2 linked regions of the Pontibacter liquoris genome follow. The protein of the gene in region 1 interacts with the protein of each later gene in a pairwise test. Links are inferred from orthologs where the notes say so. Each region holds a gene or a part of one and is shown in the gene's direction. Other genes may lie near its edges.

What was found.
Region 2: the proteins of LWL52_RS01500 (region 1) and LWL52_RS10155 interact in binary tests that used the Escherichia coli proteins (3 or more experiments, as listed by UniProt). The link is inferred for Pontibacter liquoris from one-to-one orthologs.

The regions. Positions count from the first base shown.
Region 1 is NZ_JALEBG010000001.1:356,911-372,692, forward strand. The notes cover bases 4,688-7,407. They hold LWL52_RS01500 (nucleotide exchange factor GrpE), read left to right. Parts: upstream 4,688-5,618; coding sequence 5,619-6,197; downstream 6,198-7,407. Other genes in these bases: obgE (GTPase ObgE), read left to right, coding at 4,688-5,320; dnaJ (molecular chaperone DnaJ), read left to right, coding at 6,201-7,346. Outside these bases: LWL52_RS01475 (M20/M25/M40 family metallo-hydrolase), read left to right, coding at 1-394; LWL52_RS01480 (sodium-translocating pyrophosphatase), read left to right, coding at 670-2,943; hpt (hypoxanthine phosphoribosyltransferase), read left to right, coding at 3,043-3,585; LWL52_RS01490 (adenylate kinase), read left to right, coding at 3,709-4,302; more of obgE, read left to right, coding at 4,328-4,687; LWL52_RS01510 (ABC transporter ATP-binding protein), read left to right, coding at 7,540-8,451; LWL52_RS01515 (ABC transporter permease), read left to right, coding at 8,444-9,787; LWL52_RS01520 (HesB/IscA family protein), read right to left, coding at 9,940-10,287; LWL52_RS01525 (DUF7935 family protein), read left to right, coding at 10,446-10,979; LWL52_RS01530 (aminotransferase class V-fold PLP-dependent enzyme), read right to left, coding at 11,201-12,286; serA (phosphoglycerate dehydrogenase), read right to left, coding at 12,312-14,204; N-acetyl-alpha-D-glucosaminyl L-malate synthase BshA, read right to left, coding at 14,343-15,482; LWL52_RS01545 (serine hydrolase domain-containing protein), read right to left, coding at 15,551-15,782. UniProt on the Escherichia coli protein: Participates actively in the response to hyperosmotic and heat shock by preventing the aggregation of stress-denatured proteins, in association with DnaK and GrpE. It is the nucleotide exchange factor for DnaK and may function as a thermosensor.
Region 2 is NZ_JALEBG010000001.1:2,447,962-2,463,918, forward strand. The notes cover bases 4,860-7,754. They hold LWL52_RS10155 (Nramp family divalent metal transporter), read left to right. Parts: upstream 4,860-5,306; coding sequence 5,307-7,202; downstream 7,203-7,754. Other genes in these bases: LWL52_RS10150 (metal-dependent transcriptional regulator), read left to right, coding at 4,860-5,262; LWL52_RS10160 (thioredoxin family protein), read left to right, coding at 7,429-7,754. Also shown: LWL52_RS10130 (3-hydroxyacyl-CoA dehydrogenase family protein), read left to right, coding at 123-1,016; LWL52_RS10135 (2,3,4,5-tetrahydropyridine-2,6-dicarboxylate N-succinyltransferase), read right to left, coding at 1,399-2,211; LWL52_RS10140 (glycosyltransferase family protein), read left to right, coding at 2,261-3,409; LWL52_RS10145 (3-oxoacyl-ACP synthase III family protein), read left to right, coding at 3,475-4,473; more of LWL52_RS10150, read left to right, coding at 4,606-4,859; more of LWL52_RS10160, read left to right, coding at 7,755-7,992; tRNA uridine-5-carboxymethylaminomethyl(34) synthesis GTPase MnmE, read left to right, coding at 8,678-10,066; LWL52_RS10170 (hypothetical protein), read left to right, coding at 10,294-10,929; LWL52_RS10175 (hypothetical protein), read left to right, coding at 11,595-11,912; LWL52_RS10180 (hypothetical protein), read left to right, coding at 12,184-12,591; LWL52_RS10185 (hypothetical protein), read left to right, coding at 12,849-13,226; LWL52_RS10190 (hypothetical protein), read right to left, coding at 13,465-14,283; LWL52_RS10195 (hypothetical protein), read right to left, coding at 14,280-14,456; LWL52_RS10200 (toxic anion resistance protein), read right to left, coding at 14,456-15,541; LWL52_RS10205 (hypothetical protein), read right to left, coding at 15,546-15,957. UniProt on the Escherichia coli protein: H(+)-stimulated, divalent metal cation uptake system. Involved in manganese and iron uptake. Can also transport cadmium, cobalt, zinc and to a lesser extent nickel and copper. Involved in response to reactive oxygen.

The DNA.
Region 1 (15,782 bases):
GGAGCATGGCGGCGGCTCGGTAGCTTACCTGGCGCGCTACATTTACGAACATTACGGTGTGCGGCAGGCCCTGATCTCGGACATTACCTGGGTAACCGAAGGGGTGAAGGCCGGGCAGGGCGTGGCCATTTCGATGCGCGACAGCCTGATCCCACGCCGGGCGTATGTGCAGAAGATCATCGGGATTGCCAAAGCCTCCGGCATACCCTACCAGCTGGAAGTGGAAGGAGCCGGCGGCAGCGACGCCAAAGAGCTGCAGTACAGCGCCTATCCCTGGGACTGGTGCTTTGTAGGTGCCCCGGAAGATAACGTGCACACACCCGACGAGATCGTCCACAAAAAAGATATTGAAAGTATGGTAGCCCTGTACCGGGAGCTGATGGCGAAACTATAAAGGGATTGGGGCCACAGCAGAGGCCTTGTTAAAAGTATAAACCACAGGCAAAGGCCGGCCCCCAGGGCTGGCCTTTTGCGTTTTTAGTTACACTAACAAGGGGCTGCAGGCGTACGTACAAAGCTTTTTCTGAATTAATGTTGTAACGCGTTTGCATTTAGCGGTATAGCTGCCCGGAATGTGGAAAAGCTTTGTCGGTATGTATTTGGAAAAGTCAATAAAGTCCCCTTTCTTTAATAGCAATACGCATATACTTTAACCTTTAAACCTACTGAATGGAACCTATTCTTTACGCAATTCCTGCCTTTGGACTGGCGGCGCTTCTCTACACCTGGATTCGCTCTGCCTGGGTAACAAAGCAGCCTGCCGGCAACGAGCGCATGAGCACCATTGCACGCCACATCGCTGACGGCGCAATGGCTTTCCTGAAGGCTGAATACAAAGTCTTAGCCATCTTTGCGGTGATCGCTTCACTCTTATTGTTTTACCTGGGCTCTACCGGCGAGAAGTCGAGCCCGCTTATTGTGGTAGCCTTTCTGATCGGGGCCTTTCTTTCTGCACTGGCAGGCTTCATCGGCATGCGGATTGCTACCAAGGCAAACGTGCGCACTGCTGAGGCAGCCCGCAGCAGCCTTTCCCGGGCACTGAACGTTTCGTTTGCAGGAGGTTCAGTGATGGGTATGGGCGTGGCAGGCCTGGCCGTGCTGGGACTAGGCTCCTTGTTTATCGCCTTTTACTATTATTTTGTGCAGCGCACCGGCGCCGATGTGAATGGCATTGAGATGGAGCGCGCCCTGGAAGTGCTCATGGGCTTCTCGCTGGGTGCTGAAAGTATTGCCTTGTTTGCCCGTGTGGGCGGCGGTATCTATACCAAAGCAGCCGACGTTGGCGCTGACCTGGTAGGCAAGGTAGAAGCCGGCATTCCGGAAGACGACCCGCGCAATCCGGCTACCATTGCCGATAACGTGGGCGACAACGTAGGCGACGTGGCAGGGATGGGCGCTGACCTTTTCGGCTCGTACGTGGCCACGATCCTGGCTACCATGGTTTTGGGCCGCGAGGTAGTGGTGCAGGACAACTTTGGCGGCATCTCGCCGGTTATACTTCCGATGATGATCGCGGGGCTGGGCATTATCTTCTCCCTGATCGGGATGTTGTTTGTGCGTGTAAAGGAAGGCGGCAACGTGCAGGCGGCCCTAAACCGCGGCAACTGGATCTCGGTAGCCCTCACCGCTGTTGTCACCTACTTCGTAATTCACTGGCTGCTGCCCGAAACCCTTACCCTCCGCAATTTTGAGTTTACTGCCAACGGCGTTTACCTAGCTGTGCTGGTAGGCCTTGCTGTGGGCTCGCTTATGAGTATCATCACCGAGCACTATACAGCTATGGGCAAAGGGCCGGTGAACTCTATTGTGCAGCAATCTTCTACGGGCCATGCTACCAACATCATTGCCGGTCTGGCAGTGGGTATGCACTCCACGGTGTTGCCTATTATTGTATTGGCAGCCGGCATTGTGCTCTCGTATGCCTCGGCAGGCTTGTATGGCGTGGCCATAGCCGCAGCAGGTATGATGGCCACCACGGCCATGCAGCTGGCCATTGATGCCTTCGGACCTATTGCTGATAATGCCGGCGGTATAGCTGAAATGAGCGAGTTGCCCAAAGAAGTACGCGGCCGCACGGATATTCTGGATGCTGTGGGCAACACCACGGCGGCTACCGGTAAGGGCTTTGCCATTGCCTCTGCTGCGCTTACCTCGCTGGCGCTTTTTGCCGCTTTTGTAGGCATTGCCGGCATCCCAAGTATAGATCTGTACAAAGCACCGGTGCTGGCTGGCCTGTTTATAGGAGCCATGATCCCGTTTGTTTTCTCGGCGCTGGCAATTGCAGCGGTAGGCCGGGCAGCTATGGCGATGGTGCATGAAGTGCGCCGCCAATTCCGGGAGATTCCCGGCATTATGGAAGGCACCGGAAAGCCCGAGTATGAAAAATGCGTGGCCATCTCTACCGAAGCCGCTATCCGCGAGATGCTGCTGCCGGGCGCTATTGCCCTGATCGTGCCGCTCATTATCGGGTTCGGCCTGAAAGGCGTGCTGCCGGATACTTCTTCGGCCGAGGTACTGGGCGGTCTGCTGGCCGGCGTAACTGTGTCGGGTGTGCTGATGGCCATGTTCCAGTCCAATGCCGGCGGCGCCTGGGATAACGCCAAGAAATCGTTTGAGCAGGGCGTGATGATCAACGGCGTGATGGAGTATAAAGGCTCCGAGCCGCACAAGGCCTCCGTAACAGGCGATACCGTGGGCGACCCGTTCAAGGATACCTCCGGGCCAAGTATGAACATTCTCATCAAGCTCATGTCAATCGTGTCGCTGGTTATTGCGCCTTACATTGCCCTGGACCAGGAGCCCGCCATTCCCGAAGCGCCGATCAAGATCAACAAGGAGCTGAACAAAATAAACCTGGATGCCACCCACGTGGCCCCATCTACTGCAAAAGCGGACGCCATGCCGCCGCATACCATTGTTTTAAAAGGCCTTGCAGCAAAGTAAGAGCAATAATAAGTGCCTGTAAGTATAAGCCCAACCATTGCGTTGGGCTTATTTTTTAATTTATACTTATCTTTGTCAGGCCACCAAAAGAACCGACCCATGAATCCCCGTACCATAACCCTGCATGATTGCAGTTTCAGCACATACATTTGCGAAGAAGAGATCATTGCACGCATCGTGATGCTGGCCGAGCAACTGGACCAGGCGTATGCCGGCAAAACGCCACTTTTCCTGGCTGTGCTCAATGGCTCCTTTATGTTTACCGCTGATCTGCTCAAGCGCATTTCCATTCCTTGCGAAGTTTCCTTTATCCGCCTGGCCTCTTACCAGGATATGCACAGCACGGGCAAGGTAAAAGAGATCCTGGGCCTGAACGAAGACATCAGCGGGCGCCATGTGATTGTGCTGGAAGACATTGTGGACACGGGCCATACGGTGCATGGCCTGCTCAAACAACTGGCAGACCGCGGCCCGGCTTCGGTGGAGGTGGCTACGCTGCTAATGAAGCCCGAGTGCCTGCAGCATGAGCTGGAGGTGAAATACGTGGCCAAAACGATTCCCAATGATTTTGTGGTAGGCTATGGCCTGGATTACAATGGCCTGGGCCGCAACCTGCGCGATATTTATAAAATCGTGTCGTAACCAACCAAAAACTGCGCGCGTTTGCAGGCTTTTAAATGGGAAGCGGGTTAGCAGCCGTTCGAAAATTTGAAAAAGCACATTAATTTTATACGTACATTTGCCTTTTATTTCTAGCTATAAGATATGCTCAACATCGTTTTGTTTGGTCCTCCGGGAGCCGGTAAAGGAACTCAGAGTCAGAAGCTGATTGATAAATACAACCTTATCCACTTGTCTACCGGCGATTTGCTTCGTTCCGAAATTGCTGCAGGCACCGCCCTGGGCCTGGAAGCTAAAAATTTGATGGACAGCGGCCTGCTGGTACCCGACGAAGTGGTGATCGGCATGATTGAGAACAAAGTGAAAGAGCATCGGCAGGCTGCCGGCTTTATTTTCGATGGCTTTCCGCGCACCGTGCCGCAGGCGCAGGGTCTGGACAAGCTGTTGCAGGAGCACGGTACCGCCATTTCCTGCATGATTGCCCTGCGGGTAGACGACGAGGAGCTAACCAAGCGCCTGCTGCTGCGTGGCAAAACATCCGGCCGCCCCGACGACCAGAACGAAGAACTGATCCGCAAGCGTGTGCAGGAGTATAACACCAAAACCGCCCCTGTAGCCGATTACTATGCAGGCCAGGGCAAATTCTGTACGGTAGAGGGTATTGGCGAGATCGAGGAGATCTTTAACAACCTTTGCCAGCAGATCGATGGCCTGAAAGCAAAGCAGGAAGGGAAGTAGCAAGAGACATTTAGGCCCCCATAATTTGGCATCATCCAACTTTATTGATTACGTAAAAATCTGCTCGCGCTCCGGTCACGGTGGTGCGGGATCGGCACACCTGCACCGCGATAAACTGACGGCCAAAGGTGGACCCGACGGCGGCGACGGCGGCCGTGGCGGACATATTATCCTGCGTGGCAATTCCCAGCTATGGACGCTGCTGCACCTGCAGTTCCGCAAGCATATTATTGCCGAAAACGGCCATAACGGCGGGCCCAGCCACTCGTTTGGCGCCCAGGGCAAAGACGAGGTGCTGGAAGTACCGCTGGGCACGATTGCCCGCAACGATGAGACCGGCGAGGTCATGTGCGAGATCACCGAACACGGCCAGGAAATTATCCTGACGCCTGGCGGCCGCGGTGGCCTGGGCAATGCCCATTTTAAATCGCCTACCAACCAGACCCCACGCCATGCCCAGCCCGGCGAGCCCGGCCGCGAGGAGTGGGTGATCCTGGAACTTAAGTTACTGGCCGATGTGGGACTGGTGGGCTTTCCGAATGCCGGTAAATCCACGCTGCTTTCGGTTGTATCGGCTGCTAAGCCTAAAATTGCCAATTACGCCTTTACCACGCTGGCCCCTAATCTGGGTGTAGTGGCTTATCGCGACTACAAGTCATTTGTGATGGCGGATATTCCGGGGATCATTGAAGGGGCATCCGAAGGCAAAGGACTGGGATTACGCTTCCTGCGCCACATTGAACGGAACTCCATGCTGTTATTTATGGTTTCCTGTGAGAGTGCCGACATTGCCAAAGAATACGAGGTGCTGCTGAACGAGCTGGAAACCTTTAACCCGGAACTTCTGGACAAAAAGCGCCTCCTGGCTGTCACCAAAGCCGATATGCTGGATGAGGAGCTGGAAGAAGAAATGCGGCAAACGCTGCCCGAAGGTTTACCAACCGTCTTTATATCGAGCATTACAGGCAAGAACATTATGACGTTAAAAGACATGATCTGGGAGGCACTCAATAGCTAGCGCAACCACCTCGTGTGATTTATACATGATCGGTAGAAGCTGCAAAGTTGTCTACCGATTTTTTTTAAGCGCTTGCGGCTTTAATTTTGAATAATTGAATTTTGAATCATTGAATTTTGAATCATTGAATAAAATACTGGCTACCAAGGTGAGGTTTTGTGTGCATATCATCTCATTATTCAGTCATTCATTTACTCAGTCATTCAGAATTAAAAGTGCCAACTTGACACGAAGGGCGGTTTGGCAAACTAATTGACAAGACAATACAGACTTATTAACCTAATATTTTTGAGGCATTATGTCAGATAAAGATAGCAAGAACAACCAGGCGCAGGAAGAAATTCAGGAAAATGCTGCCAATGCTGCCACCCCGCAAGAGGAGCAGACACTGAACCAGCAGGAGGAAACGGATGAAACCGAAGCGACTCCTACCGATACTGCAGCAGCTGAGCTGGCAGAAATGAAAGACAAATACATCCGCCTGATGGCTGAGTTCGAGAACTTCAGACGCCGCACGGCTAAAGAGCGCATCGACCTGTCGAAGACGGCTACGCAGGAGCTGATGGGCGACCTGTTGCCGGTGCTGGACGATATGGAACGGGCCAGGCAGGCGCTCGGCTCTACCAAAGAGGTGGACGTGCTGGCGCAGGGGCTGGACCTTGTTTTCCATAAGCTGAAGCATGTAACGCAGCAGAAAGGCCTGAAGCCGATCGAAGTACAGGTTGGGGATAACTTCGACAGCGACCTGCAGGAAGCTGTAACACAAGCCCCGGCCCCATCTGATGACCTGAAAGGGAAGGTTATCGACATAATTGAAAAGGGATATACCTTGAACGATAAGGTGATCCGGTTTTCAAAAGTTATCATAGGAGCGTAAGCAATGGCTAAGAGAGATTATTACGAAGTTTTAGGAGTAAGCAAGAGTGCCAGCCAGGAAGAGATAAAGAAGGCTTACCGTAAACTAGCCATCAAGCACCACCCGGATAAGAACCCCGACGACCACACCGCAGAAGAAAAGTTTAAGGAAGCTGCGGAGGCCTACGAGGTGCTGAGTGATCAGCAGAAGCGCCAGCGTTACGACCAGTTCGGCCACCAGGGTATGAACGGCGGCTTTGGCGGCGGTGGCATGAACATGGAGGATATTTTCTCGCAGTTCGGCGATATTTTCGGGGGCGGCGGAAGCCCTTTTGAAAGTTTCTTTGGCGGCTCCCGCGGGGGTGGCGGACGCCGTGTGCGCAAGGGCAGCAACCTGCGCATCAAGCTGAAGCTTAACCTGGAAGAAATTGCCAATGGTGTTGAGAAAAAAATAAAAGTAAAGCGCTATGTGGCGTGTAGTACCTGCGGGGGCAACGGCGCCAAGAACGGCACCGATATGCAGACCTGCGGGCAGTGCCAGGGTTCGGGCCAGGTGCGCCAGGTGGTAAACACCATGCTGGGCCAGATGGTGTCTACAGCGACTTGCCCTACCTGTAACGGCGAAGGCCGTATTGTGACGCACAACTGTAACGTGTGCCATGGTACAGGCCGCGAGCAGCAGGAAGAGGTGATCTCGATCAATGTGCCGGCTGGCGTAATGGATGGCATGCAACTGTCTATGAGCGGCAAAGGCAACGTGCCCGAGCGCGGCGGCGTGCCGGGCGATCTGCTGATCCAGATCGAGGAAGAGGCGCACCCTACCCTGAAGCGCGACGGGAACAACGTGATCTTCGACCAGTACATCAGTTTTGTGGATGCGGCGTTGGGAGCGGAGATCGAAGTGCCGACTATTTCGGGCAAAGTAAAGATCAGTATCAAACCAGGCACGCAAAGCGGCGAGATCTTCAGGCTGCGCGGCAAAGGTATAAAAGACATCAATGGCTACGACAGAGGCGACCAGCTGATCCACATCAATGTATGGACGCCAAAATCACTCAGCAGCGACGAACGAGCCATGCTCGAGGCGTTGCGGGAGTCAGGCAACTTTGCGCCCCAGCCAGGTAAAAACGACAAAGGCTTCTTCGAGAAAGTGAAAGATTACTTTCAGTAAGCCGCGATTTACTAACGGATAGAACAAAAGCCGCCCTCCTGCAAAGGAAGAGGCGGCTTTTTTATTCGGCAGCGCTGCCGGGGCTTTCATCCTCTGAAAACTAGGCTTCGTCGATAAAACATCTAACAATCCGAATATATTTGCCTGATGCGCAGGATAAAGCTATTTTTGATTGAACTTAAAGGAACCAGCATTGAGTATTCTTAAGATTAACGGCGTATCAAAGCAGTACGCCAACCACACCGCACTGGATGAGGTGAGTTTCGAGATTCCGGCGGGCTGCATTTTTGGCTTGCTGGGACCCAACGGCGCCGGCAAAACCTCGCTTATCCGCATCATCACCCAGATCACAGGCGCCGATTCGGGGGAGATATACTTTAAAGGAGAGCGCCTGCGGCCCGACCATATCAAGGAAATGGGCTATCTGCCCGAAGAGCGCGGCCTTTACAAGAAAATGAAGGTGGGGGAGCAGCTGCTATACCTGGCCCAACTCAAAGGCCTAAGCAAGAGCGACGCCACGGCCCGCATCAAAACCTGGATAGACCGTTTTGAAATACGGGAGTGGCTGGGCAAGCATATCGAAGACCTCTCGAAAGGCATGCAGCAGAAAGTGCAGTTCATTGCCACGGTGCTGCACGAGCCTTCGCTCATTATCCTGGATGAGCCTTTTTCCGGGTTCGATCCCATCAATGCCAACCTGATAAAGGACGAGATCCTGAACCTGCGCGAGCGGGGCGCCACCATTATTTTTTCGACGCACCGGATGGAGTCAGTGGAGGAGCTTTGCGACAATATCGCGCTCATTAACCGGTCGCGCAAGGTGCTGGACGGATCAGTGAAAGAGATCAAGAACGCTTACAAAACGGATACCTTCCAGGTGATCGGGAACGGGAACCTGCTGGTCACCTCGCCCGATTACCAGGTGCTGGAGCAACACGTAAACCATGGCATTTTCAGGGCCCACATAAAATTACTCAACGGCACCACTCCGAACGATTTGCTGCGCTACCTCATTGAGCGCGTGGAGGTACACTCGTTTGTGGAGCTGGTGCCAAGTATAAATGATATCTTCATCCGAAAAGTAAAAGAGCCGTCTCATGCATAAAATATGGTTAATTATTCAACGCGAGTACCTGACGCGGGTGCGCAAGAAAAGCTTTCTGATCATGAGCTTCCTGACGCCCCTGCTGCTGGCTGCGTTTATGGTGCTGCCCGGCCTGCTCATCTCCATGTCGGATAGTGCCGAAACGGTGATGCTGCTGGACGAGAGCGGTTTGTTTGCCGGAAAGCTCGAAAGCAAGGATGATCTGAAGATTGTGCCTCTTTCCGGCTCACTGGAGCAGGCGAAGGAAGTATATAAGGAAACTGACAATACGGCCCTGTTATACATCCCCAAGATCAGCATCGATAATCCTACGGGCATCAAAGTATTTGCCAAAAAGAATACCAGCCTGCAGACAAAAGTGCGGCTCGAAAATATGCTGGAGAAGGAAGTGGAAAACCAGCGCCTGATTGCCTCGGGCCTGGACCGTGAAGTGCTCCAGCACATGAAAGCGGATATTTCAGTAGCCTCGGTGAACCTGAGCGATGAAGGTGAGAAAGATAACAATGCCTTTGTCACGTCCGGGGCCGGCGTGGCAGGAGCGCTCATTATTTATTTCTTCATTTTTATGTATGGGGTGCAGATCATGCGCGGCGTGATCGAGGAGAAGACAAGCCGCATCGTTGAGATCATTATTTCGTCGGTAAAGCCTTTTCAGCTGATGATGGGCAAGATCATTGGTATTGCCGCCGTGGGGCTTACGCAGTTTCTGCTGTGGGTGGTGCTCTCGCTGGTGGTGGTCACGGGCGTAAAGGCGGTGTTCAATATTCAGCCGGCACCTACGCCCATGGAACAGCTTGCCTCGGGGCGTGCCGCAGCTACGGGCGAAGAAGTAAGTGACGAAGACGCAGCAAAAGAAAAAAGCCAGGCCTCGGAGATGGTAGCAGATACGCTGAATGCCGTTGGTAACCTGAACCTGCCGCTCATTATCGGGTGCTTCCTGTTCTACTTCCTGGGTGGTTACCTCTTGTATGGTTCCCTGTTCGGGGCCATTGGTGCTGCCGTAGACAACGAAACGGATACGCAGCAGTTCATGTTCCCGATCACCATCCCGCTGGTGCTGTCCTTTATTTTGTCGTACTCGCTGGTGCTAAAAAACCCGGATAGTGCGGTTTCGTTCTGGCTGTCTATCATTCCGTTTACCTCGCCTATTGTGATGATGGTGCGGGTGCCCTTTGGCGTGCCTGCCTGGGAGCTGCTGCTATCGATGGGGCTGCTGGTGCTCGGGTTTATTTTTACCACCTGGCTAGCTTCTCGTATTTACCGGGTCGGCATTTTAATGTATGGCAAAAAGATAAACTACAAAGAGCTTTCCAAGTGGCTTTTCTACCGAGTATAACCTAAAGCAATAGCATAAAAAAAACCGGTTCTGGAAAGGACCGGCTTTTTTATTGGTAATAGGCACAAGCCGGAACCTATACCTGTAAAGCAGCACAGCCCGGCCAATGGCCGGGCTGTGCTTATCTAAATAGAAAGAAGGTGCTTGTTTATTTAGGCGGAGAAGGAGCTGCCGCAACCGCATGTGCTGGTAGCCTGCGGGTTGTTGAACACAAAGCCACGCGCATTAAGCCCGTCCTGGAAATCTACCTGCATGCCTAACACATACATAGCGTGCTTTTTATCCATGATCAGTTCTACGCCTTCCAACGGAAATACTTCATCCGAGTCTTTTGGTTTGTCAAAGCCCAGCAAGTATGACATGCCCGAGCAGCCACCGCCCTGCACGCCCACGCGCAGGCCATATCCCTCTGGTACGTTCTTCTCCTGAATTATATTTTTAACTTCTGCTAAAGCTCTTTCTGTGAGTGTGATAGGAGCAGTCTTGGTTTCTGTTGCCATAGTATCTACTTTCATTATTTGTAGCCACAAACTTACGTAATTCTCAGGAATTATTCAGCGCAGCGTGTCTTTCTACATTAAAAACAGCCCCGGCGCGTAAATGATTCATGTATCCTAAATTAATTTTTCGCGATATTTATACTTTCAAACCCACTTCTATGGACCAATTCCTCCTGTTTATACTAGACCTGTTAAAGATCGTATTACCCGCCCTGATTGTGGCCGTGGCCATGTATTACCTGGTAACCAAGCACTACGAGCGCGATTATAAGGTGCGCCTGCTGGAGCTGCGCCAGAAAAATGCCGAAGTGGTGCTGCCCATCCGTTTGCAGGCTTACGAGCGGATCGTGTTGTTGCTCGAGCGCATCACGCCCAGTAACATGCTGCTGCGCGTTGGTAGCACCGGGCACACTGCGGCAGACTACCACCGCATGCTGCTCACCGAGATACGCAACGAGTTTAACCACAATATGTCGCAGCAGGTATACATGACCGAGCAAGCTTGGCAGCAGGTCAAACACGCCCGCGAAGATGTGGTGAGCCTCATCAACAAAACCTACCAGGAGTTGCCGGAAGGCGCCCGCGGCACGGACCTGGCCAAACGCATTCTGGAAACCGTGCTGGCTACCGAGCAGGACCCCACCGCCCGTGCCATTGGGTATGTGAAGCAGGAGATAGGCCAGGTGTTTTAGAAGTTACAAAGTTAGAAGGTTAGAGAGTTAGAAAGTTAAACCACTGGTTCTTTTACAATCCAAAAAGACTTCAAAAGAGGAGAATCGTATATCGGCCCGGTGCTCCGCAAGCAAAAGAAGAACTTACCGCAAGTAAATCACAAGTTCCCTTCTTACCTTCTCATTCTATACCTTTTTAACCTTCTAACTTTTTAAATTTCTAACTCTCTAACTTCCCAGCCTTATCCAAACAGCTCGTCGAGCTTATTTACCAGCTGTTGCATCTGTTCGGGGCTGTGTGCGGGGAAGTTGGCTATCCGGATCTGGTTTTCCTTGTAGTTGCCGTAGCCGCTGCCTACTGTGAGATCAAATGCAGCCAGCTGTTTGTTTACCTCCGAGGCAGGTACGGTGGTGTTTGCCACAATGGTGGTGGGAGAGCGGTGCTGTGGGTTTACAACGGCTGCTGAAAACGTTCTGTTCCGGTCCAGGTACGTATAAACCAGGGCCGCTTTCTCATCCGTTTCTTTCCGTATCGCTTCAATTCCTTTTTGATTCATATCCTCCAGCACCTGGGCCAGCAGATAGATACCCAGCACATTGGGGGTTTCGGCTGTCTGGTTTTCCCGTGACTTTTGGACCATGGCCGGCAACTGGTGGTAAGAGCCGATAGAGCAGCCACTGGAAAGTATAATGTCGGCTTTGGATACGCAACGGTCATTTACGAGCCACACGCCTAGTCCGGCCGGCAAGCCAAAGCATTTCTGCACCGAAAAGTATGCCGCATCAATTTTGGTGTAATCCAGCGCCGGATGTGGCAGCGAAGAAACAGCATCCACGAAGAGCAGCGTGCCAGGCGCTTTCTCCCGGAACAGGTTAATATCGGCCACGGGCATGCAGGCGCCGGAGCTGGTTTCGTTCTGAATAAGCGCCAGAAGCTCTGTATCGGCGGGCACCTGTATACTGTCCACGTCAAAGCCCTGGCCAAAGGGTACTTCATACTTCAGCGCATCCCGCCCTAATTCTATTGCCACTTCCCGGAATCGTTTCGAAAAAGAGCCGTTTACCAGGTGAAAGCTGCGTTGCTGCACGGTGTTCTGGATGGCCCGCTCCCATACTTCAGTAGCCGAGGAGAGGAACAGCACCTCATAATTATCCGGTAGCTGCAGCAGCTGCCGCAATCCGGTTACGGCCCGGGCATAAATATCCTTAAACTGCTGGCTGCGGTGCGAGATGCTGCCTATTTTCTGCTCCAGCGCCGTGTGCATGTGCTGCGGCACGGTAGGGTAGAGCTCCGAAGGGCCGGGTGTGAAGTATAGTTTCTGATTCATGATACGGTAATGTGCCGGAGCGCAATTAATAAAGAATACGGAATTTGATGGTATGGGGTACCTGTCGCATGTCGTTGACTACCTGCTTGTCGTAGGCTTTGTCGATGTCGGTGATCACATAGCCTACGCGTTCGTTTGTTTTCAGGTACTGGCCCAGGATGTTGACGTGATTATTGGCCAGCACCTGGTTGATGTTAGCCAATACACCCGGCACGTTGGCGTGGATGTGGATCAGGCGATGCGCGTTTTTGAGCTGGGGCAGCTGAATGTTCGGGAAGTTGACGCTCTGGTACGTGTTGCCCGAGTTGATGTAATCCATGATGCGGTTAGGCACAAAGTTAGCAATGTTTACCTGCGCTTCGGAGGTGCTGCCGCCAATATGCGGGGTCAGGATCACGTTAGGCAGGCCCCGGAGCTCGCTCATAAAAGGCTCGTTGTTGGTGGCCGGCTCATGCGGAAACACATCCACCGCGGCTCCACGGATCTTCCCGGACTTCAGGTTTGTTACCAGCGCTTCGATATCGACTACGTGGCCGCGGCTCAGGTTCAGGAAGAGGGCACCATCCTTCATGGCGTCAAACTCCGCTGCGCCAAACATATGCTTGTTTTCAGGGCGGCCGTCTACATGCAGCGTCACGATATCTACTTTTTCCAGCAGCTCGTGCAACGATTCACACTTACGGGCATTGCCCAGCTGGAGCTTTTCTACTACATCGTAATAGTATACTTCCATGCCCAGCGCTTCGGCCAGCACCGACAATTGGGCGCCAATGTTGCCGTAGCCCACAATGCCCAGCTTTTTATCGCGTACCTCAAAGCTGCCCGCGGCTGATTTGTCCCATTCGCCCTGGTGCATTTTGTCGCTCTTGCCTACAACGCCGCGGCTCAGCATGATGATCTCGCCAATAGCCAGTTCCACCACACTACGAGTATTGCTGTAAGGGGCGTTAAATACGGTAATACCGGCCTCCAAGCAGGTAGCCAGATCGATCTGGTTGGTGCCAATACAGAAGGCGCCGATGCTCATCAGGCGGGAGGCATGGGCCAGTACCTTGGGGGTTACCTGCGTTTTGCTCCGGATGCCCAGGATCGATACTTTCTGGATCTGCTCGCAGAGCTCCTCTTCACTCAGCGCACCCGGCAGGGCCGTTACCTGGTAGCCTTCGCGGCGGAACAGCTCCACGGCTTTGGGGTGAATATTCTCAAGCAGCAGCACGCTGATGCGGTTCTTGGGATAAGAGATGGCCATGGGCAGTTTGTTCTGATAAAGGAATTCATCCAGGCTCGGGGCAATGTGCTCGGCTTTGGCAATGACCTTGTCGCGCGCCACGTTTTCGGTAAAGGCGTAAAACTTATTGGCCAAGCCGGCCTCTTTAATTTCATAGTCGGTGTAGCCGTCTCCCAGCACATACACATCCCCGGATAAAGCCAGTTGCTCCAGCAGCTTTATCTTGCCTTTATCCCGGCTCAGCACATTTTCTTCATCAAAGCCGATCACATTGCCGGCCGCATCAAAGCGGAACGTGTTGGCATATACGTTCTCCTGCTTAATGCCATACTCCGTTACAATGGGCGTGATAAACTCTTTGAACCCGCTGGAAACGATAAAGATCTGATCGGCAAACTCGGTCAGAAAATCCTTGTTGCGGCGGATGGATTCCGATACTTTGTCCTGCAGGCGGCTGATGAGGGGAGGCAGGTGTTTCTGGTGCGCCTTCAGCAGGTGCAGACGCTGGGTAAGCCCTTCTGAAAAAGAGCTTTCACCGGCCATGGCGCTGTCTGTCAGTTGGCTGATCTTTTGCAGGAGGGCTTCCTTGTTTGGCTCGCCCTGCAGCGAGATGTCTCCCAGTTCGTCCAGCGCCTCCACCTGCGTAAAGGTGCTATCGAAATCGATGATAAAATATTTGTCTTTGCTCATGGGTGCAATTTATTAAGTATAGCCAAAGCTATACGTGCGTTAGCAGCAAAACAGCCCGCCTTAGGTGCGTGCCGTTTAAACATTGGGGAAGGCACTTGTAAAAACGGCCTGGGTTATACTTCCTCCGGGTGCCGGGCATTAAAGTAGCGCCAGTTGCTGTTCTTTGATCGTGTTCAGGTAGAGCTGCTCGTAGCGCGGTACAATTTTATCCACGTCAAATTCGTGGGCACGTTTCAGCGCATTTTCCTTGAAGCGGGGCAGGTTGGCATCATCCAGCACAAAAAGGGCGTTCTTTACCATCGCCTCCACATCGCCTACCGGGCTCACAAAGCCGGTTACCCCATCGATATTGAGTTCCGGAATACCCCCGGCGTCGGTCGAGATCACCGGCACCTCGCAGGCCATGGCCTCGAGTGCTGCCAAGCCAAAGCTCTCTTTTTCGGAGGGCATCAAAAACAGGTCGGCAATGGAGAGCACCTCTTCCACGGCTTCCAGCTTGCCCAGAAAGCGGGTGTCCTGGCAAATGCCCAGTTCACGGCACAGCTTCTCCATTTTAGGGCGCTCGGGGCCGTCGCCTACCAGCAGCAGCTTGCTGGGGATCTGCTGGCGCACGGCGGCAAAGATCCGGATCACATCCTCCACGCGTTTTACGGTTCGGAAGTTAGAGGTATGCACCAGCAGCTTTTCGTTGTTGGGACTGATGGCCATACGGAAGTGTTCCTTTTGCTGGCGCTTAAATTTGTCGAGGTTGATAAAGTTAGGGATCACCTCGATCTTCTTTTCGATCTCGAAGTATTGGTAAGTTTCCTGGCGCAGGCTCTCCGACACAGCCGTTACGCTGTCGGATTGGTTGATGCTGAAAGTTACCACCGGCTCAAACGAGGCATCTTTGCCCACCAGGGTAATATCGGTGCCGTGCAGGGTGGTAATAATGGGAATGTTGATGCCTTTGGTGCGCAGGATCTGCTTGGCCATGTAGGCAGCAGAGGCGTGCGGAATGGCATAGTGTACGTGCAGCACATCCAGTTTCTCGAACCGCACGATGTCGACCATTTTGCTGGCCAGCGCCAATTCGTAGGGCGGATACTGGAACAGGGGGTAAGAAGGAATGTATACTTCGTGGTAAAAAAGGTTCTCGTTAAAAAAGTCGAGGCGGGCGGGCTGGCTGTAGGTAATAAAGTGCACTTTATGGTCTTTCTGGGCAAGGGCTTTGCCCAGCTCTGTCGCCACTACGCCGCTTCCCCCAAAGGTGGGATAACAAACTATACCGATTTTCATTTTGCTTCTGTATAAACGACAAGTGCAGCCATGATCGCGGCTGCACTTGCTAAACTACCAATTATCTTTTATGTTTTAGGTATGATGGCCTTATAAACTACGTCGTGTATGCGGGTGCGGATGTTATACTTTACAAGCTTGTTGTTGCCTGCATCCGGGTACACTCTGTTAGACAGGAAGATATAAATGAGTTTGTTTTCAGGATCTACCCAGGCAGCTGTGCCGGTAAAGCCAGTGTGGCCAAAGGTGCTTCCCGGGGCCAGGTCGGAGGTAGGGCCATGGCCGTCGGGCTCCGGTTTG
Region 2 (15,957 bases), 2.1 Mb from region 1 along the record:
GTGGTTTACGCCAGCAAAACGTGCTTTAAATAGAAGTCTTCCAAGAGCCTTTCGCAGGTACAGGTCTGTTCGGGTTTTTCTGCTAGTTTTGTATACGTTTATCACTCACACGATCGATCCATATGAAAAAAATAGCAGTTATCGGTTCCGGCACCATGGGTAACGGCATTGCGCACGCCTTTGCACAAAATGGTTTTCCTGTTTCATTAATTGACATCTCGGAAGAAGCGCTTCAGAAAGCCCTTGGCACGATTGCCAAAAACCTGGACCGCATTGTAGCCAAAGGAAACTTAACCGAAGAGCAGAAAGCACACACGCTACGCAACATCACCACCTACACCTCGCTGCAGGAAGGCGTGCAGGAAGCAGACCTGGTGGTGGAAGCTGCCACCGAGAACGTAGACCTCAAGCTTAAGATATTCCGTGACCTGAGCACCTTTGCCAAACCGGAAGCCATACTTGCCTCCAATACCTCCTCTATCTCTATTACCAAGATCGCCTCGGTTACCGAACGCCCTGCGAACGTAATCGGCATGCACTTTATGAACCCGGTGCCAGTGATGAAGCTGGTGGAAGTGATCCGCGGATACTCCACCTCAGATGAGGTGACCCGCCAGGTAGTAGAAATAACCGAACTGCTGGGCAAGATTCCGGCCGAAGCGAACGATTACCCGGGCTTTGTCGCGAACCGTATCCTGATGCCGATGATCAACGAAGCGATCTACAGCCTGTTTGAAGGCGTAGCTGGCGTGGAGGAGATCGACACCATTATGAAACTGGGTATGGCCCACCCAATGGGACCGCTGCAGCTGGCCGATTTTATTGGCCTTGATGTCTGCCTGTCTATCCTGAATGTGCTGCACGAGGGATTTGGAAATCCGAAGTATGCGCCGTGCCCGCTGCTGGTTAATATGGTACAGGCCGGCCACAAGGGTGTTAAATCCGGCCAGGGCTTTTATACCTGGACGCATGGCTCCAAAGAGCTCATCGTAGCAGACCGGTTTAAGAAGAAGTAAGTTATTGTTAAATTGTTAATGATTTAACCCTTTCAGGAATCATAATAAACTAAAAGCCGCTGCAAGTATACTTGCAGCGGCTTTTAGTTTTAAAAATCGCGATTCTGGCGCCAGTATTTACTTGTGCCGTTTGGTAGTGTGAGTCTCCGGACTCACATATATTATCTATATTATAACAGCTTTCTCAACACGCAAGTTTGGAGACTTGCCCACTTAAAAGGCACTAGTTAATTCTGGCGTCAGCTTGCATAAACGCAATAGGTATACTTGCCTTCCTATCACCCATTATACTTTAAACAAAAGGCCTCTACCGGAATACCAGCAGAGGCCTTTTGACTCTTATCTATACTTTACGAGCAACGGAAAACGAATATTGCACCCCTTACACCGCTACGGCATGATCGCGCAGCACATCGTTTAACGATGTTTTCAGATCGGTGCTCTCCTTGCGCTGGCCGATAATCAGGGCGCAGGGCACCTGGAAATCGCCGGCAGGGAAATGCTTGGTATACGAACCTGGGATCACCACCGAACGAGGCGGCACATACCCGCGGTACTCTTTAGGCTCGCTGCCCGTTACATCTATAATTTTAGAGCTACCGGTAATGGTCACACCTGCTCCGATCACCGCTTCTTTGCCCACACGGCATCCTTCCACCAGTATACTTCTGGAACCGATAAAAGCCCCGTCTTCAATGATTACGGGCGCTGCCTGCACAGGCTCCAGCACGCCGCCAAGGCCCACGCCGCCGCTCAGGTGCACATTCTTGCCTACCTGTGCGCAGCTTCCAACGGTTGCCCAAGTGTCCACCATAGTGCCGGAATCCACATATGCGCCGATGTTTACATAAGACGGCATCATCACCACGCCGTTTGCCAGGAACGCTCCGTAGCGCGCAATGGCATGCGGCACCACGCGTACGCCCAGGCCGGCATAATTGCGCTTCAGCGCGATCTTGTCATGAAACTCAAAAGGACCTACCTCGATGGTCTGCATGGCCTGGATCGGAAAGTAGAGCAGCACCGCTTTCTTTACCCATTCATTTACCTGCCATTCTTCACCCACAGGTTCTGCCACGCGCAGCACTCCTTTGTCCAGTTCATCTACCACGGTGCGGATCGCCTCCACCGTGATTTTATCCTGCAGCAGGGCCCGGTTCTCCCAGGCCGCTTCTATTACTTCTCTTAATGCCATGTCTGATTCGTTGCTAACAATTAAAGCATAAAAGTATTAAATTTAACCGATGCCTGAAAAGAGAATCCTGATTGCTTCGCTGTTAAAACCTGTAAACGATACCCGCATGTATGAGAAGCTGGGCCGCTCGCTGGCCATGCTGCCCGATGTGCAGGTACATATCTGCGGGTTTGAGGCGGCTCTGCCTGCCGATGCGCCAGCGAACATGTCCTTCCACCCGATCTTTCATTTCAGGCGCTTAAGTATAAAACGGGCCAGCGCGCAAGTGCTTTATTACCGGCTACTTTGCCACCTCAAACCCCAGGTAATTATAGTATGTACGCACGAGTTGCTGTTATCTAGTTTATACTTTAAGAAAAAGCACGGGTGCCGGCTGGTGTATGATGTGCGTGAAAATTATGCCCTGAACCTGACGGCGCAACACAATTATAATGCAGGCCTCAAACACCTGCTCGCCCTAGGAGTCCGGAAGATAGAAAAAGCGGCCGCCACAAGTATAAGCCACTACCTGGTGGCTGAACAGAGTTACCTGCAGGAGCTGCCTTTTCTGACACGCAACACCACGCTGGTACAAAACAAGTATAAACCCGGCGCCAGCTATACGATGCCCGTTACCCCTGTAGCTCTGCCCGCCGGACCGTTGCAACTGCTTTATTCCGGTACCATTGCCGAACTATACGGGGTATTCGAGGCGATCACGTTTGCCGAAGCGGTACACCAGCTGCGGCCGGGTTCCACCCTTACTATAATAGGGTATAGCGCGCGCGCCGAAACCTGGCACCAGGTAAAAAAACTTGCCGAAGGCCGGCCCTACATTCGCCTGGTGGGGGGCGATAAACTGGTGCCCCACCCCTCTATTGTGCAGCAGATCCAGCAAAGCGACCTGGGCCTGCTCCCCTATCAGCCGAATGCCAGCACGTTTCGCTGCATCCCCACCAAACTCTATGAATATGTAGCGCATGCGCTGCCGGTTGTGGTACAGGCAAATCCGCTCTGGCAACCAATTGTGGCCCGGCATGCGGCTGGCGTAAGTATTGACTTCAGGACCTGCGATGTGGCGGCGCTGTTGCAGCAGCTCCGGCAGCAGCAATTTTATACAACGGGAGTGCCGGCCGAGGCGTTTTGGAAAGAGGAAGAACAGAAGCTGTTGGTAGCCATTACCCCGTTGCTGGAGCATGAAAAGATTAAAACTTCCTAAATTTATTTTTAGACGAATCTAAATTTATTTTATAACCGTATATTTGTACGCAAATCTCTTATACTATGCGAAATTCAAAAATTGCCGGTGTTGGCCACTATGTTCCGGAAAGGGTTGTGACCAACAAAGACCTGGAGAAGATCATGGATACGTCTGATGAGTGGATCAGGGAGAGAACCGGGATTGTGGAGCGCCGCTACTTTGTAGAGGGTGTTGATACGACCTCTAACATGGGCGCAGAGGCTGCCCGCAGGGCGCTGAAAATGGCCGGACTGGAACCAGCAGACCTGGACATGATCGTATTTGCGACCTTAAGCCCGGACTATGTATTTCCGGGATCCGGAGTGCTGTTGCAGCGCGAACTGGGCATCAAGGAAATCCCAGCGCTAGATGTGCGCAACCAATGCTCGGGCTTTGTGTATGCCCTATCGGTAGCCGACCAGTTCATCAAAACCGGCATGTATAACAATGTGCTGGTGGTAGGTTCTGAGATCCACTCCAGCGGCCTGGACTTCTCGACACGGGGCCGCGGCGTTTCGGTAATCTTTGGCGACGGTGCCGGCGCGGCAGTGCTCACCCCTTCCGATAGCAACGAACAGGGCATACTTTCCACCCACCTGCACGCCGACGGCGAATTTGCTGAAGAACTGGCGACCATCGACCCGGGCAGCAATAAGAAAAACCGCCTCACCCACGAGATGATCGACGAAGGCACCATTTACCCCTATATGAACGGCAACACCGTGTTTAAGCACGCGGTTACGCGCTTCCCGGAGGTGATCACAGAAGCCCTGCAGAAAAACAACTATCAGCCCTCCGACATTGATATGCTGATCCCGCACCAGGCTAACCTGCGCATCACGTCCTATATACAGCAGAAAATGCAGCTGCCGATGGAAAAAGTGTTCAGCAACATTCACAAGTATGGCAACACCACGGCAGCCTCCATTCCCATCGCCCTGAGCGAAGCAGTGTTGGAAGGACGCATCAAGGAAGGTGACCTGGTGTGCCTGGCCGCTTTTGGCAGCGGGTTTACCTGGGCCTCAGCCCTCATCCGGTGGTAGTTTTAATTAACTGAGTTTTGAATCACTGAATAACTGAACCTTGTATCAATGATGGAGTGAAGGGGCGGAGTTTATATTTACTGTCATCCCATTCAATGATTCAAAATTCAGTTATTCAAAATTTAAAAAAGCGTGCATAGCTTCACCGAGGAAAACTATATCAAAGCCATCTACAAGCTGTCGGGCGGTGGCGAACAGGGCGTGAGTACCAACGCGCTGGCTGATGCGCTGGCGACCAAAGCAGCTTCGGTAACCGATATGCTGCGCCGGCTGAGCGCCAAGAACCTGGTGCACTACATCAAATACCGGGGTGTCACGCTCACGGAAGCGGGCGAGGCAGTGGCGCTGCAGATCATCCGCAAGCACCGGCTTTGGGAAGTGTTTTTGGTAGAGAAGCTCCACTTTAGCTGGGACGAGGTGCACGAGGTGGCCGAAGAACTGGAGCACGTGCGCTCCGAACTGCTCATCCAGCGCATGGATGCGTTTCTGGGGCATCCCAAGTATGACCCGCACGGCGATCCGATTCCATCGGAAGATGGGAAGATGAAGCCGAAAAAGCAGAAGCTGCTAGCCGACATGGAAGTAGCGGAAGCCGGGGTGGTAGTGGGCGTAAACGATTCGCAGCCCCTTTTTCTGCAACACCTCGACAGGATGGGTATTTCGCTGGGGAGCCGGATCGAAGTAGCGGATCGCATACCCTATGACAACTCCCTGGAGATCCGGCTGGAAGGCAGTAAAACCCTGCACCTCTCCTACGAGATCACAAAAAACATCTACCTGTCGGCCTGAGGCAGCACAGGAAATCAGGCAAGCAAGTATACTTTATACAACCCATGGAAACCAAGTTAACGCAGGAGCCTTTATCAGGTAAGTCTTTAGGCGAGGTTCACTCTTCTATTGATACAACGAGCCAGACAGGCTTCTGGAAAAAGCTGTTTTCTTTTCTGGGGCCGGCCTACCTGGTAAGCGTGGGGTATATGGACCCAGGCAACTGGGCGACCGACATTGCCGGGGGCAGCCAGTTTGGGTATAAGCTGTTGTGGGTGTTGCTCATGTCAAACCTGATGGCCATTCTGCTGCAAAGCCTGAGTGCCCGCCTGGGTGTGGTGCGCGGCAAAGACCTGGCGCAGGCTTCCCGCGAGGCTTACCCCAGCTACATCAATATCCCGCTCTACATTCTGGCTGAAATTGCGATTGCCGCCTGCGACCTGGCCGAAGTGCTGGGCATGGCCATTGGTTTGCAGCTGCTGTTTGGCTTGCCGTTGATCTGGGGCGTCAGCCTGACAGTGCTGGACACTTTCCTGCTGCTTTTCCTCATCAACAAGGGCATGCGCAAAATGGAAGCGTTTATACTGGTGCTAGTTACCATTATAGGCGGCGCCTTTGTGCTGGAAATGTTTTTTGCCAAGCCCGATGTAGGCGAACTGGTGCAGGGCTTTATTCCTTCCATCCCGAACAGCGACGCCCTCTACATTGCCATCGGTATAATCGGCGCTACTGTAATGCCGCATAACCTATACCTGCATTCCTCGCTGGTGCAAACGCGCAAGATCGAGCGCAGCAGCGACGGCATCCGCAAAGCGATCCGTTTCAACAACATCGACTCGGCTGTTGCTCTGAACCTGGCCCTGTTTGTGAACGCAGCCATCCTGATACTGGCGGCGGCCGCTTTCTACAAAAACGGCATGTACACCGTTTCCGAGATCAAAGATGCCCACAAGTTCCTGGCGCCATTGCTGGGCAGCGAGTGGGCGCCGGTGCTGTTTGCCGTGGCCCTTATCGCGGCCGGCCAGAGCTCCACGCTTACCGGCACGCTAGCGGGTCAGATCGTGATGGAAGGTTATTTGAACCTGCGCATCCAGCCCTGGCTCCGGCGTATGATCACCCGTTTGCTGGCAGTGGTGCCTGCCCTGTTTGTGATCATCTATTTTGGCGAAGATGCCACCGGCGAGCTGCTAGTGCTAAGCCAGGTTATACTTAGTTTGCAACTGGGCTTTGCTGTTATTCCGCTCATCCATTTTGTAAGCCATAAACAGCAGATGGGGGAATTTGCCGCCGGCAAGTGGGCAAAAACCGGCGCCTGGCTTTCCGCTTCCATTATCGTGGTATTAAACGCAAACCTTGTCTACGAAGAGCTCACCGGCTGGCTACATACTTCACAGCACGCTTTGCTCATCGGGTTTGCGGTGGTTCCTGTGGTGATGGCCTGTGCCCTGTTGCTGCTCTATATTACGTTCCAGCCTTTCGTCCGGAAAGTGCGGGAACATCATACACCAGCCCCGCATTTTCAGCCGGTAAGCTACCAGCAGCCACTTGCCAGGCCCGTTTACTCCAAAATAGCCATCACACTCGATTTTACAAAAGCCGACAAGCAGGTCATCAACAATGCCCTGGCCATCGGCACGCCTGCCGCCGATTACCTGCTCATACACATTGTGGAAACGGCCGGCGCCCTGGTTATGGGTCCTGAAATCGACGATTATGAAACAGACTCGGACCGGCTCAACCTGGAGCGCTATGTGCAGGATCTCCGCAGCAAAGGTTACCACGTCACATACCAGTTGGGCTTTGGCAATCCTAAAAAGGTTATCCCCAAAATAGTCAAGCGCTACGAGGCCGAACTGCTGGTAATGGGCTCGCACGGCCATAAAATGATGAAAGACCTGATCCTGGGAACCACGATCGAAGCGGTGCGCCATGCCGTTAACATACCTGTACTCATCATCTGACAGCCCTCGTAGAAATAAGTATAAGGAATTGCTTGCTTCCTGCACAGGTTTGCCGGAGTCTATACTTCCTTTCAAAATCCTTCCAGAACAATCATAGAAGATTGGAATAAACAAGCGTCTCGCTGGATTTATACGCTAGTATGGGAGCGGAATTTTAATTGTGCCGGTTGATGTTTACCTTACAGTTGAAAACCGGAAGATTATACTTCTGAAAGCGCCACAAGATATGCTTAAAACGCCCCTGATCGGAACAGCCGCTGCCCTTACCCTGCTGGCTTCCGTCTACAAAGTAAATGAAACTGCCGCGGCAAACTTGCCGGGCACGGAGCTGGCTCAACCAAGTATAAAAGCGGAGCCCATCCACTGGCTTACGATCGAAGAAGCGGCAGCGCGGCAAAAAAAGGAGCCTCGCAAAATGATGATCGACGTGTATACCGACTGGTGTGGCTGGTGTAAGAAGATGGATAAGACCACATTTGCCGACCCGGAGCTGGCTGCCTATGTGAACGCCCATTACTATGCCATTAAATTGGATGCAGAAGGCAAGGACCCGATCACCCTGGATGGCCATACTTTTAAGTATAATCCTGAATACCGCTCGCATGAACTGGCAATAGCCCTACTGAACGGGCAAATGAGCTACCCGTCCACAGTTTACCTGGACGAGGAAATGAAAATGCTCTCGCCGGTCCCCGGCTACCTGGATGCACCTGCTTTCATGAAGATTCTCCGTTATTTTGGCGGCAATCACCATAAAACCATGACGTGGCAAGAGTATGAGAAGAAGTAGTGATGAGATTGCTTACCTCTGCTCCCTATAGTTAGGCAGCATCTTGTCTGGCAGCATTTAAGGCTGCGCAGTAAAAAGGCACTTCTATTTACGCCCTTTCGGACTTCTCAGTCCGAAAGTCACCCGCTGGGGATTTCTTAATCCCCGTTATTGTGGTTACCGTAGATTAGGAAATCCGGACTAGCCTACTAGTGAAGTATAGGCGCAATAGATTCTATGTAGTTGCAAAAAGCGTCACTCCCTTTCACAAAGATCCTTTCAGAATGACAACATCAAGCAGAAAAGGAAGGCACCGCAGGCGAGGCGAAACCCCAGCAAAGCGCTTAAAAATTGAAGTATAGTTTAGCACTACATCCCAGCATTTAACCAACTTTATTCCGCACTATACACATGCCAATCGCATACTGGCTATCACAGGTAACCACCACCTTAACACTGCACTCAAACAGGCGGTAGAAAACGTATAAAGCCAAAGTATAGTGAACTCAGGACCGACGAGAAAAAGACATATACAACGTAAAAACCAGCCAGGCTCAACGTATAAACAACAATACTGGTCCATGCAAAACGTCACTACTCACGAAAGCTTCACCGAGAAGTGTCCTGCCAAGGTATCCGAAAGCCATTACCTTCTAATCCTCCTGAACTTATCGTAACTTTGCATCTGCCTTAAGAATAAGAAACGATTAGTTTGATACATACCCTCACCACCACCGATACCATTGTAGCCGTTGCCACTGCGGCGGGTACGGGTGCTATTGCTGTCATCCGCTTGTCCGGACCTAAGGCCATCAGCATTACCAATGCCGTTTTTAAAGGCAAAGACCTGGCCGGGCAGCCCAGCCATACCATCCATTTCGGTACTATCCGCGATGGGGAAAAGGTGCTGGACGAAGTGCTGGTGTCGCTGTTTGTGGCGCCCCACTCCTATACCAAAGAAAACGTAGTGGAGATCTCCTGCCACGGCTCCGATTTCATTGTGCAGCAGATTGTAAAGCTGTTGCTCAGCAAAGGAGGGCGCCTGGCCAATGCCGGAGAGTTCACCAAACGCGCTTTCCTGAACGGGCAGTTCGACCTGGCGCAGGCCGAGGCGGTAGCCGACCTGATCGCTTCCGATTCTGCTCTCTCGCATGAGGTAGCCATGAAGCAGATGCGCGGCGGTTTTTCGCAAGAGATCAAGCGCCTGCGGGGCGAGTTGGTGCATTTTGCCTCCATGATTGAGCTTGAACTGGACTTTGGCGAAGAAGACGTAGAGTTTGCCGACCGCGAACAGCTGCGGGCGCTCATCAACAACATTCAAAGCATCATCCGCGAACTTTTAAAATCATTTGAACTAGGCAACGTCATCAAGAACGGCGTGCCGACCGTGATCGTGGGCAAGCCGAATGCCGGAAAATCCACCCTGCTCAACCAACTACTGAACGAAGAAAAAGCCATCGTGTCGGATGTGCCGGGTACTACCCGCGATTTTATTGAGGACGAGATTAACATTGGCGGCATCACATTCCGTTTTATTGATACGGCCGGGCTGCGCGAAACCACAGATAAAGTGGAAGCCATTGGTGTGGAGCGCACCATGCAAAAGCTCAGCCAGTCGTCGCTCATCATCTACCTCTTCGATATAACCGAAGAAACAGCCGAAGAGGTGCAGGCAGAGCTGGACCGGCTGAACCCAGACAAGCGCCCTATACTTGCTGTGGCCAATAAAATGGACCAGGCCTCGCCGGAGAAACTGGCTGCGCTACAACAAAGTATAACCGGCGTGCTGCCGATCTCTGCTGCCCAGGGAGCAAACCTGGACGAGCTGAAGCAGGCCCTGGTAGACAAAGTAACACTGGGTAAACTCAACACCCAGCAGCAGACCATCGTGACCAACCTGCGCCACGTCGATAGCCTGAATAAGACCTATGCGGCGCTGGATGATGTACTCAATGGCCTGGCTCTCGGCATCAGCAACGACCTGGTAGCCGCTGATATTCGTCGTGCACTGTATAGTTTGGGTGAGATTACAGGCGAGATCACGACGGATGATCTGCTCGATAATATTTTCACGAAGTTCTGCATTGGAAAGTAACCAGCCATACTTCTAACAAACACTAAAAAAGCCGGCGCATAATTGTTTGCCGGCTTTTTTATTTCTCCGCTTTCGGGTTATGCAAATATCTACTTTATTGCATATAATTGCGGCTCACTTTGTTCATCAGCTAAAATCAAGCAAACGCAGGTTATTCAAGCTGTTCCGGACAATAAAATAGGAGACTACTATTCAAACTATATTACTTTCAACCTTCAACTTCTTTTATGAGAAAACTTTTACTTCTATGCTTGTTCGGACTTGGTTGCTTTTACGAGGCTGATGCTCAGCAAGCGGCTATTTTAACAAATGATTCGACAACCCAGGAAAGCGTTGCCCCTTACAAACCTGTTCGGTTGTTGTTAAGCGGTTCTTTTGAGTTTGGTGGCGACGAAGTGGCGAAAGTATACTTCACGAATGGGGATGACCAATCGGTAAAAGCAGGACAGGGTGTTTCTGCAGCCGTAGGAGCTGAATTCCGGTTCCGGAAAGTAGAAAACCTACTATTACGCGCTACCGTTGGCTACAAATACGTAACCACGCAGGCTGATAACGTGCACATCAGACTCACCCGGATACCGCTTCATTTTACAGCTAACTGCATGGCCACGGACAAGATCAGGCTGGGAGCCGGCATTGTGACCCACCAGGCGATCAAATTCAACGCAGATGGCATTGGCGAAAACCTCACCTTTAAAGCCGCGGCCGGTCCTGTTTTTGAAGTTGCTTACAGCGGCATAGGCTTGTCGTATACCATCATGAAGTACCAGGATAATGCGCATACTTCCTACGCTGCCAACGCCATTGGGGTAACCTTCAGTGGTGTCTTGCCCCGCATTACCCAAACCAAAACAAGCAAATAAGTACGATTTGTCTTCTCATATCCTTATGGGAAATAGCTTATAGAAGCTGCACTTCCTTTTTGTAAAAGCCCGTCATGCCGCCCTGCATGATGGGCTTTTTTCATGATTCAGCTATTCTCTTATTAAAGGTAGGTACCTGGAAGCACGCTGAACGGGTGCATCGTATATAATGTCATGGTAGTAGAACCCTTCAGGCAGGAGCTATACTTTAAGTGCATGCTGCTTGAAACTACCATCCTAAACAAACGACTTTAGTTGCCTTTCGCCTGGTAAGTATAAGTATCCTTTGCATGCCAGCTTTACGCAGCTACTTCCATGTTTCTGTTCCCTCCCTTCTTATTTCGACGCACTCCTGTGCAAATTCCAGTGCGTATAAATGCGTAGCTGCGCGCTATATACCAGTATTTACATGTAATTAAACGGTATATCCCATTTCTTCAGAAGCTGGTAACAGGCCAACCCCGTATAGGGAGCAAACGCAACGTATAGTGTGGAATTGAAGGGATTATTATACTGATTGATTGAAGGCTGGGAAGCGGACGTGCTGGAATGGGTGCTTTGCATGGCCCTTCCCTTTCTTTCACACATGAAGCTGCATACCAACCTGCCGTGAGGGCAGAAAAATAAAAACAGGAGCTGGCTATACGGCCAGCTCAAACAAATATATGATAGAACTCGAAGAGTTGGCCGCCAGGCTCAGTAACAGCAACCTGCTGCTTTTAAAAGAAAACAATACCTACTTAGAGTGTCAGTTTGTAACAGGAGGCCTTGTTTGCCATGTAGTACCCGTCAGGAACAAAATTCTTGCCCAGGCCCTGCAGCAAAAGAGCATACGCGGCATCATAGAGGGCACCCATTACCTCAGCTTCCAAAATAACTTCAGCAGTTTCTGCTTACATGTCAGAGCCCGGGTACTTTATGCAGAATTAAGGGCCAGCACGGCCGAATACCAGCTGAGCTACCCGCAACTTGCCGTAGCATAATGCCTGATGGGATAATGGCAGGTACCACCTGTTATGCAGCATCCCCGCCGTTGCTTTTCTTCTTTCCGGCTTCAACTTGCCTGATTTCCTCTTCACATACAATCGCAAAATATGCTGCCGAATCAGCAGCAGGGTGCCGTAAGGATAAGTATGTTTATAGAATTCCCTTTTACTTTAACACTTACACAAGCCATGGGCTGCAGGCACAGGTTTATCGTTAGAAACAGGGCAAATACTGTATATTAGCACGTACTTTTAACTGTAAAGCCCCATGATTCTCTTTGAGAATAGTATCATCAAGCTCGATTATACGCCTGCTACCGACATTCTGGCTGTCGGGTATCCGGATCTGCACGGCTTTCTGCTTCCTGAGATCAAGCACAACATTGATATCCTGATCGATACTGTCAAGAATTATGATGTAAAGAAGGTGCTGCTCGATGCATCCCATACGGTTATGTCGGTGGGTATGGAAGAAAGCAGGGAAGTAACCATTTACCTGGCCCAGGGCTTTTCCAGAACCCGCGTCGAGAAGATCGCCCGTCTCCAGTCGCTGAACGAGACCATTGAAATGCGGGCAAAAGCAACAATGCAACATCTGGCCGAAATACAGCTGCTCCCCTTTCAGTTGCAAAATTTTTCGGTGAAAGCCGACGCGTTAGCCTGGTTACAGCATTAACCCGATAGCACCTATACCTGCCGGCACATACTTTTTCGTTATGTACCCTTTAAGCTGGTTTTTACCTGAAAAATCTGGTATAAAAAGCAGCCTTTCTGTTGAAGACCGAACGTAGCTAAACCCGTTATTTGCGGCATTCGCTTAGCTAAGGCAAACGCGCCTAAAACAAAACACGGTTTATACTTACTAAACTAAGTATAAATTACTTCCGTATACAAAATCCATAAAACTTTTTAACGGATTGAAGAGGAGGAAACGTGCAGTTTGATATAGATAAGTTTTTTGACCGGTTACAGGAACAGGGGCTTTCAAAGCGGGAAGCCAGCCAGGCGGTTTTCAAGGAAATAAAAGATGCGGAAAACCAGAAGATCGCTTTTTTAGACCAAGCCAGTGAGAACCCTGATTATTATAAATTGATAAGCAATCACATCGATAGCTATATTATTTACCTGAAGGTATTACATAACCGCATTGCGCCACACGAACAGGAAATGCCGGAAGTGCAGCCTTACGATACCTCGAAAGCAGTAGCCTACCACACCATGAACCTGCTCATGCAACTCGAGCAGTTAGAGCGATCAAGGTTCACCAAAGTATACAATGCATCCCGTAAAAACAGGCCGGGCGCAGCCTGATGGCAGCCCTAACATTTAAGAACTAAATTGCAGACATTCTATGGCGCAAGCATCCGCTTGTGCCTAGTCCGTTCTTGTGCCAGGCTCTTTTAACAATAAGAGTCCGAAGTACAGAAGCAATGCAGGCACAAGCGGACGCTTGCGCCAGTAGATGTCTAGAAGTGCCAGTTGGCTGCTACCCATGCTCAGAGGTTAACGCCAGCATACTTATAGGTATACCTTAAATACTATTTGTCCCTTACTGTTGCTTCCGGAAAGTACTGACCGGGAACAGGCGGTGATCGTCCAGCATCAGCACATAAGGCGAGCCGTTCCAGTGAATGACAGGCACCATCTCCGGGGGCTGTGCAGGTTGGTGTATGGGAATGGCTACCAAGGCATTGCCGATATAAGTGATATCCTCCAGGCCAAGCCGGTCCGCCACATAGGAGACAAACATTTCTTTTTCTTCTGGGGAGGAAGTAAACCCAATCTTGTGCGGGATAAGGCTGTCGGGGGCATCCTCCCGTAGATAAATAAGCTTAGTATAGGTGTTGATCGAGATCTCCGGCACGGTCAGGCGGGGCACATTGGTGATCGACCCGGCAATGTCGGCCAGCACCCGCTCGCTGGTTTCCAGGTTCTGCCTGCGGGCTTCTTTCACTTCTTTCCGCTCTTTCCGGAACGGGCCAGACACCATCCTTCGGATAACGGCATCAGCCCTGGCGGTGGCCGAGCGCGTGGACCTCACCTGCTGCCGGTGCACATCCAGGATCACGGTAAAGGTATTCAGGAAATGGTCCGTATGCTGCAGGTGAAAAAGCTCCAGCTCATACGCCCGGCTCCGCTCGGCCAGGTAAGTATGGATGCGCTCTGTTTTGTCGTGCACGTCCTTTATTTTTTGCGCGTAAGGCGTGCCTTTATACCTGCCCTGCAGCGCCTGCAAGGCCGAAAGCCTTTGTTTGGAATCCCGGATATAGGCTGCTTCTTTTACGTTGATGGGGACAGGCGTTCCTGCAACCGTCCTGTTGCCTGCAGGCCCTTTTTGCCCGAAGAGGCCCTGCAGAAAGTCTCTCATTTGGTAAGGATCTTTTTAAGATGCTGCGTTTCAATTTCCACCTGTATCTTTTCCGATGCTCTCAGTTCCTCTAAATACCGGTCCAGGTTTTGAAGGTATAGGTCCAGGAGCGCTTCCTGTTCGGAATTCAGAAAATTGTCGGGCGAGGGTTGCTGCGCTTCTTCCAGGGCCATTATTCTGTTTCAATTTGTTTCGATTTGCCAAACGAGCCGATGATCTTGCTGTTCAGTTCCTCCTGCACGGCCGCCAGCTCCTTCACAGCTTCCAGCCTTTTTTTACTTCCTTCTTCCGATATCTTCAGCACGGCATCCACCGTCTCCACCATGTCGCGGTTCACTTTTTTAAGCGTGTCCACATCCACAATGCCGCGCTCGTTCTCTTTGGCCGCACTCACCACGTTGGTCTTCAGCAGCTGCGAGTTTTTCAGGAGCATCTCGTTGGTGGTATCGGTTACCTTTTTCTGGATCTCCAGCGCCTTGCGTTGCTTCTCCAGCCCCAGGGCAATGGCTACCTGCTGGCGCCATACCGGTATCACCGTCACAATAGAGTTCTGTATCTTCTGCGCCAGCACATCATTGGTGGTCTGTATCATCCGGATCTGGGGCATCGACTGCGTGGCAATCGTGTGGGAGAGCGTTAGGTCATGGACTTTCTTTTCCAGGCGGTCTTTAAAGGCCACCATATCGCTGAGGCGCTGCACGGCCAGCTCGTCCTGATCGCTTTGTTCCACCTCGGCCTGCAAAGCCGGGATAGTCTCTGTTTCAAGCTCTTCGATCTTCATTTTACCCGCCGCAATAACGGCGCGCACCTCGTGGATGTATTCCACCGCCTGCTTAAACATCACCTCCAGGCTGGTGGAGTCTTTCATGATACTTTGCCGGGTCTTCTCCAGGCGTACCACCACCGCATCCACATTCTCGGCTACCGAATTATACTGGCTGGCTAGGCGGGCTGTCTTATCTTTTATCTTTTTTGCAAAGGGCAGCCGCGACAAAAAGCCCCGCTTCTCCTCCTCGTCTACCTTGATCATGTTGATCTGGGCCAGCAGGTCGTTGATGGCCGTACCGGCATCGCCTGAGTCTTTGGCTTTTACTTTGGTGAGCAGCTCATTGGAATAATAGCCCAGCTTGCGCTGCGTCTCCACACCGAAGTTAGTAAGGGTTTCGGGCTTTGTCGGATCAATGGTCTTCGAGAGGTCCCGGGCGCGCTGCTGTAGTTGCTCTTTGTTCTCGGGAATGGTGATGTTGGTGTTTTCCATGGGGTTATTCTCCAAAATGCTGTTTTTGCAGGTTATCTAAGGAATTTAGGTTTTTGTTGATGTTGGCAAGTCGGTCGCTGTTCTCATACCATTCTATTTCGTTTAGCGGCAGGTAGTCGCCCAGCAGGTCGCGGACTTCCCGCAGCAGGGCCTCCCCTTTCCTGGTCCGGAACGCCGGGTTTTTGTAAGCGGCGCTGAGGTATTCCACCTTTACCTGTCCGCCACTGGTTATGGCCAACTCCCTGACTTCAGCCACCAGCTCCGACGATTGGTTCTGTTCGGTGACGATGGTTTTATACACGCCTTTGTGCTTTTCTTCCAGGGCCGTGGTCAGCAGCGCCCGGGCTTCTTTTATCGCCTTACGCAGGCGCAGGTTAGGGTTGATATAGTGGCCGAACATGTACCCTAGCGCGGCT